Regions from separate parts of the Aminobacter sp. BA135 genome, predicted to be linked through region 1. Evidence: predicted binding sites of a transcription regulator. Region 1 holds the regulator's gene; each other region holds the start of a gene.
The links. The regulator PhoB, encoded in region 1, activates phosphate uptake and scavenging genes when phosphate is short. The targets are predictions, from matches to a motif close to TGTCATNNANCTGTCAT.
Positions count from the first base shown of each region.

Region 1 (2,199 bases):
TCCCCTTCGCCGACCGGCTGGAGCAGGAGTTCGGCGTGCCTGTGTCGGTCGAGAACGACTGCAACATGATCGCCGAGGCCCTGCGCTGGCGAGATCCGGTGCGTTATCGCGACGACTTCATCGCCATCCTGCTCTCGCACGGCATCGGCATGGGCCTCGTCATCAAGGGCGAGCTGTTCACCGGCACGCAGTCGTCGGGTGCCGAGTTCGGCCACATGATCCACCGCCCGGACGGCGCGCTTTGCCGCTGCGGCCGCCGCGGCTGCATCGAGGCCTATGCCGGCAACTACGCCATCTGGCGCAACGCAAGGGTTGGCGACGAGAATGCCGAGCCGCTGGCCGACCTGTCCGACGACGACATCAGGGCCGTGGCCGATGCGGCACGTGACCATGATGGCCCCGAACGTGAGGCCTTCCGCAAGGCCGGCGAAGCTATCGGCTTTGGTCTCGGCTCGATGTTTGCGCTGTTCGACCCCGCCCCCCTCGCCTTCGTCGGCGTCGGCGCAACCGCCTTCGACATCATGGAGCCACATGTGCGCGCGGCCATCGCCAAGACGGCGGGCGGGCTGCACTCGAAGGCGATCTCCTTCGACACCGAGCCCAACGAGGTTCCACTCAAACGCGAGGGCGCGATGATGCGCGCGCTGCTTGCCGTTGATCAGGAGATCTTTGCCGCAGGCACGGCTCCACGCCGTGCCGGTGCCGACGTCGCCTAGCTGAGCGGAAAAGAGCCCGAAGCGGCTCAGTCCTCGCGGATGGCGTAGCCGGCACCGCGGATGGTCCGGATCACGTCAGGCATGCGGCCGTTGTTGACCGCCTTGCGCAGGCGCCCGACATGCACGTCAACGGTGCGCTCGTCGATATAGATCGTCTCGCCCCAGACATTGTCGAGCAGCTGGCTGCGCGAGAACACGCGGCCCGGGTGCCGCATCATGAATTCGAGCAAGCGGAATTCGGTCGGCCCGAGCTTGATCTCGCTCTTCTTGCGGTAGACGCGGTGCGACTCGCGGTCGAGCATGATGTCGCCGACCTTGAGCACCGAGGACAGCACCTCGGGTTTGGCCCGGCGCAGCAGCGCCTTGACGCGCGCCATGAATTCCGGCGTCGAGAACGGCTTGACCAGATAGTCGTCGGCACCGGTCGAAAGGCCACGCACCCTGTCGCTTTCCTCGCCCCGCGCCGTCAGCATGATGATCGGCAGGCGTTCGGTGTCGGGACGCATCCTGAGCCGACGGCACAGTTCGATACCCGACAGCGCCGGCACCATCCAGTCGAGCACCAGCAGGTCGGGCACGTTTTCCTGGAGCCGGATCTCGGCCTCGTCGCCACGCGTGACGACCTCGACCTGATAACCTTCGGATTCGAGATTGTAGCGAAGCAGCACGCCCAGCGGCTCTTCGTCTTCGACGACCATGACCTTGGGAGCGATCATTGGCTATACCTTGTCCTTGCGGATGGCCGCTTCTGGACCATGCGCTGATTTAACCTATGCAGCGCCCCCGCGCCAAACGCATGCGGTTGCGGAAATGCTCAGGCCGGAACCGTCGTCGTGGTCTCGTCGACCTTGGGCCGGTTCAGCGGCAGCTGCGTACCCGTCACGACGAAATAGGCGTTCTCGGCGATGTTGGTGACATGGTCGCCGATGCGCTCGAGGTTCTTGGCGCAGAACAGCAGATGCGTGCAGGCCGTGATGTTGCGCGGATCTTCCATCATGTAGGTCAGGAGTTCGCGGAACACGGCGGTGTACTGGATGTCGATCTTCTGGTCGTCGGCGCGCAGATCCTTCAGGCCCTCGGCCTGGCGCGCGACATAGAGATCGACGACGCCGCGAACCTGGCCGAGCACCAGCTGCGCCATCGCATCGATCGAATGCGAGAGATTGCGCGGGGTCGGCGACTGGCCGACGGCGCCGACGCGCTTGGCAATGTTCTTGGCGAGGTCGCCGATGCGCTCGAGGTCACCCGCCATGCGGATGGCACCGACCACGGCGCGCAAATCCTGCGCCATCGGCTGGCGCTTGGCGATCAGCGTGATCGCCGAATTGTCGAGATCGCGCTGCTTGGCGTCCATGATCGTATCGTCGGCAACGACGTTCTGCGCCAGTGCCTGGTCGGACGTGAGAAGCGCGCGGATGGCGCCGGCCACCATTGCGCCGGAAAGATCGCCCATGTCGCGGATGAGCTGGTCGACGTGCTGAAG
Region 1 covers NZ_CP139572.1:1,467,221-1,469,419, reverse strand. Annotated here, with positions in the region: gene SLT36_RS07200 (ROK family protein) at 1-716, shown strand, start outside; gene phoB (phosphate regulon transcriptional regulator PhoB) at 743-1,432, opposite strand; gene phoU (phosphate signaling complex protein PhoU) at 1,531-2,199, opposite strand, start outside.

Region 2 (2,199 bases), on a different replicon from region 1:
AGGGTGGCTGATGGAGGTCAGCTCTTCGGCTCGGACTTCGAGTCGTAGCGCTTGGTCCATTCCTCAAGGATGGCGTTGCGGTTGTTGGCCGCCCACTCGAAGTCGTTTTTGATCATCCTGGCTTCGATGTCGGCCGGCAGGTGTTCAACCGGCTTGGCGACGCCGGGCATGGCGACGACCGCATAGCCGACATTGTACATCTCGTTTGCCTTCTTCGAGACCGACCAGTCGAGCAAGGTCTTGGCAGCCTCTTCCTTGGACGTGCCGGCCACGATTGCCGACGCTTCCATGTCCCAGCCGATGCCTTCTTCGGGGATGATGATGTCGATGGGCGCACCCTCTGCCTTCGACTTGGCGGCGCGGAACTCGAAGGAGATGCCGATCACCGTCTCGCCTGCGGCTGCCATCTTGCACGGCTTGGAGCCCGAATGCGTGTAGGCGGCAACGTTCTGATGCAGGCCGTCCATATAGATCCAGCCGTCCTTGTCGCCGAACAGCTGCAGCCAGCTCGATACGTCGAGATAGCCGGTGCCTGATGACGCCGGGTTTGGCATCACGACATGGCCCTTGTATTCGGCCTTGGTGAGGTCCTTCCAGCTCTTCGGCGCGGTCAGGCCAAGCTTCTGGCCTTCGATGGTGTTGAAGCAGATCGAGGCTGCCCAGGCGTCCATGCCGACCCAGCTCGGCGGATTGTCGCTGTCGACGAAATTGGGCTTCAGCTGGTCGGCTCCCTTGGGCGCGTAGGCTTCCAACATGCCCTCGGACTTGAGAACCAGAAGCGAGGTGGCGGCGAGGCCCCAGACCACGTCGGCCTGCGGATTGTCCTTCTCGGCGAGCAGCTTGGCGGTGATGACGCCGGTGGAGTCGCGGATGAAGTTCAGCTTGATGTCGGGATGGTCCTGGTTGAACGTCTCGGCATAACGCTTGAGGTCTTCGGCCTCGATGGCCGTGTAGACTGTGAGCTCTGTCTCCGCCCAGGCCGCCGATGACATCAGCATCGTCGCAAAGGCGGCAAGCGCGAAGGTTTTCTTCTGGTTCATTGAAGTGGCTCCCATTTGAATCGCTTAGGCACGTTCTGATTGGGAGAGGTCTTGTCGGGCCGCGTTTTGGCTGTGCCCGTTTGCGCCTCGTCCATGGTCGATAGTGGGAACGGGCGGTCAATAAGTAAAATCTATTCTTTTTATGATCTGGTAGGCTGAGCTTATGCGATGCACAGGGTTGCGACAGGCATGTGACAAGGCTGCCGCATGCTTGTCCACGGGCGTTAGTTTTGCATCGAAACGCAAAAACTTGCCGGCCTGTCAGCCTGAGAAGGCGAGTGCGATCACCCCGCCGGCAACGATGACGGCTGAAACGATGCGGGCCTGCCACGGTCGCTCGCCGAATATGAACAGGCCGATGAGGGCTGCGATGATGACGCTCGATTCACGCACAGCCGAGACCGCGCCCAGGGGCGCGATCGTCTTGGCGTAGATGACGAGGCCGTAGGCGGAGACGGCGCCCAGGCCGCCGACGAGGCCGAGCGTGACCGTCTTGCGATCGATCGTGTGGGTCGCGCCGCGGCGTCGGAACAGCACGAATAGCGTGACCGGAAATTCGAGCAGGAACAGCCAGCCCATATAGCCGAACGGGCTGTCGGACAGGCGCACGCCGATGCCGTCGATGACCGAATAGGAGGCGATCAGCACGCCGTTGATGGCGGCAGCGCCGACGGCGCGCGGATCGGCATGGGCTGCGCCGCGCTGGAAAGCGAGGAAGGCAATGCCGAAGGTAATCGCGCCAAGCCCGACCCAGCCTAAGGGCGGCAGAGTCTCGCCGATCATCACATAGGCACCGAAGGCGACCAGCGCCGGCGCCAGCCCGCGCGCGATGGGATAGACCTGGCTGAGGTCGCCCAGCCGGTAAGACTGGAACAGGAAGACGTAGTAGCCGTAGTGGATGACGGTCGACAGGAAGATGTAGATCCAGCTCGCTTGCGACGGCGGCGTAGCGAAGAACACCAGCACGAGCCCGAGCGTGGCATGCGTGGCGGAAACCACTGCCAGTACGACGGCGCGGTCCGTCGCCGCCTTGACGACCGCGTTCCAGCTCGCATGCAGCAAGGCTGCCACCAGCACGATAGTAAGTGCGAAACCGGACATCGATCAGGCTTTCGAGGTGGGCAGGCGAAAAAGGGGAGAGGGCAGTGATCCGGTCAAT
Region 2 covers NZ_CP139573.1:415,975-418,173, reverse strand. Annotated here, with positions in the region: gene SLT36_RS29880 (putative 2-aminoethylphosphonate ABC transporter substrate-binding protein) at 18-1,040, opposite strand; gene SLT36_RS29875 (EamA family transporter) at 1,302-2,141, opposite strand.
Region 2: the regulator PhoB is predicted to act here: its motif matches at 1,221-1,237, upstream of SLT36_RS29880 (putative 2-aminoethylphosphonate ABC transporter substrate-binding protein).

Region 3 (2,199 bases), 550 kb from region 1:
ACATGCCGGCGAAAGCGCCGTCGATCTCGGCGATGACCGCTTCAAAGGCCGGCTTTTCGCCAAAGCCGAAACGCCGGATGTCGTCTTCCGTGCAGGCGATGCCGTCAGCCTCACCGACATGCGCGGCAAGGCCGATGATCGCCTTCATCAGCAACGGCGAATCGTCAATGGTTGCCGGCCGGATGAAAATGGCGGCTGGTTCTGTCTTCTTGGTGCCCATCGGCTTGTTCCGCATTCAGTCGCGGAATTGATAGCATCGAGGAAAGGGCGGGGGAGCGGGATTCGGTCTCTGGCGCAAGCATCGCGGCATCATGGCCCGATGCGCTGCAAATAGCAGAAACTCGCGCTTGGCGCGCCGGTCGAGACGACTTTAGGCTTCGACCACCTTCAGGCGCTTGTCGAAGACGCCGAGCACACGGGCCAATTCGTGGCCGCGCTTGAGGATCAGGCCGCCGGCGGCGATGACCGAGAAGGCGCCCTGCTTGCGGGCGAGCCTGGGATCCTTGACGATCTGGAACAGCGGCGTTTCGCTGGTGCGGCGAAATACCGAAAATACGGCGCGGTCGCTGAGATGGTCGATGGCGTAGTCGCGCCACTCGTTGGCGGCAACCATGCGTCCATAGAGCCTGAGAATCTGGTCGAGTTCCCGTCTCTCGAATGCCACCGGGAGTTCTTGTCGCTCCCGACGGGCCTCATGGAGCGGGATCAAAACCGCGGATGGCTCGCCATCCTCCACCCCAGCACCGCGATCAGTCATCAATCGTTCCCTTGCAGAACATGACCTCGGCTAAAGAATCGCGCATTCGCACCCGAAATGCAACAAGTAACACCTGTATGAAGAGTGTAAGGTAGCTTGCCGTAGCGGTAACGTTTGCGAAACAGACTGTCGGAATTGGTGATGACTCGCCACATTCCTGCCGTTTTTTATCCGCGCTGACGCCCCATTGTCCGACGAATTTACCCGTGTTGCCTGAGACGGTTCGGTCCGGCACCGGCTCGTAAACCCCAAGCCCCCCGCCCACGGGCTAGAGTCGGATCGAACCAACCTCGGTTCCTTTTCAGGACGAGGGCGACGATCCCAAAATCTGAAGCCGACGTCTGGCCACAAGCCTGCGTCGGCTTTTTTGCGTCTACAGCGCCGTCTTCGACGGCTTGCGCACGACAGCCGCGCCGAGAATCGGGCCCGGCACGCCATCCTTGCCGACAGCCTGCAACAGCACGGCGCAGCCGCCCTTCTTTTCCACTTCGCTCTTCGGCAGCTCGAACCGTTGCGTCTGGCCGTGCCACATGCCGGCGGTGTGCAGGTCGGTGACGGCATTCCAGTACGTGACGCTGCGGCCCTTGTTTTCGCCCTTCTGCAGGTCGACGACCTGCGGCGGCTGATAATGCACGATCACCACATGGGCCGGGCTGGCCGGGCCGGTGGCGGCGCCGACCTCGATGGTGAAGGTGTCGCCATTGTCGGTCACCTTGAGGTCGACATTCATGCCCTGGCCGGTCTCGGCGAGGTTGGCGAGTGCGCCGTTCACATCCTCGCTCTTGGCGCCATTTACATGGGTGCGGCCATTGATGACGGCCTGGGGTGTGTAGACCGAGCGCGCGCCGAAGGCACGCATATAGGCATATTGGCGTTCGGTGTTGTCCTTGCTGCCGAGTTCGTCCTGCCAGCCGAGATAATCCCAGTAGGTGACGTGATAGGCGAGCGCGACCATGTCGTCCTGGGCGGCGAATTTGGCAAACAGTTCGTCGGCCGGCGGGCAGGAGTTGCAGCCCTGGCTGGTGAAGAGTTCGATGACGCCGAGCGGGCGCACGGGTGCCTTGGTTGTCGAGTCGGCATGCGTTGCGCCGGTAAACCCGGCAAAGGCCAGCGCCACGGCCGCCAGCCGAAAATATCTGCGAAACTCCATGACCGATCCAGATCCTCAGCCAGCGAAGCCGGCCTTTTTGTAGTTGCTGAAATATGTGGCAGAAGCGCCATTCAACGGGAAGTCACGTTGCGGTGAAATTTTCAACAAGTGAAGTTTCCGCTGCGTCAGGCTGTTGGGACAAATTACCATTATGAAATCGGGCGGCTGGCGCTAGAATTGGGCCGTGACGAGGCAAGGTGATGCTGCAACAGTTCAGCCAACATCTCGATCTCTATTGCGAACGGACTGACATCGGTCTGTGGGCAGAGCCGTTCAATGCCGTCAGCAATCT
Region 3 covers NZ_CP139572.1:921,086-923,284, forward strand. Annotated here, with positions in the region: gene SLT36_RS04435 (GNAT family N-acetyltransferase) at 1-220, opposite strand, end outside; gene SLT36_RS04440 (DUF2794 domain-containing protein) at 371-757, opposite strand; gene SLT36_RS04445 (DUF1223 domain-containing protein) at 1,131-1,907, opposite strand; gene SLT36_RS04450 (ceramidase domain-containing protein) at 2,108-2,199, shown strand, end outside.
Region 3: the regulator PhoB is predicted to act here: its motif matches at 824-840, upstream of SLT36_RS04440 (DUF2794 domain-containing protein).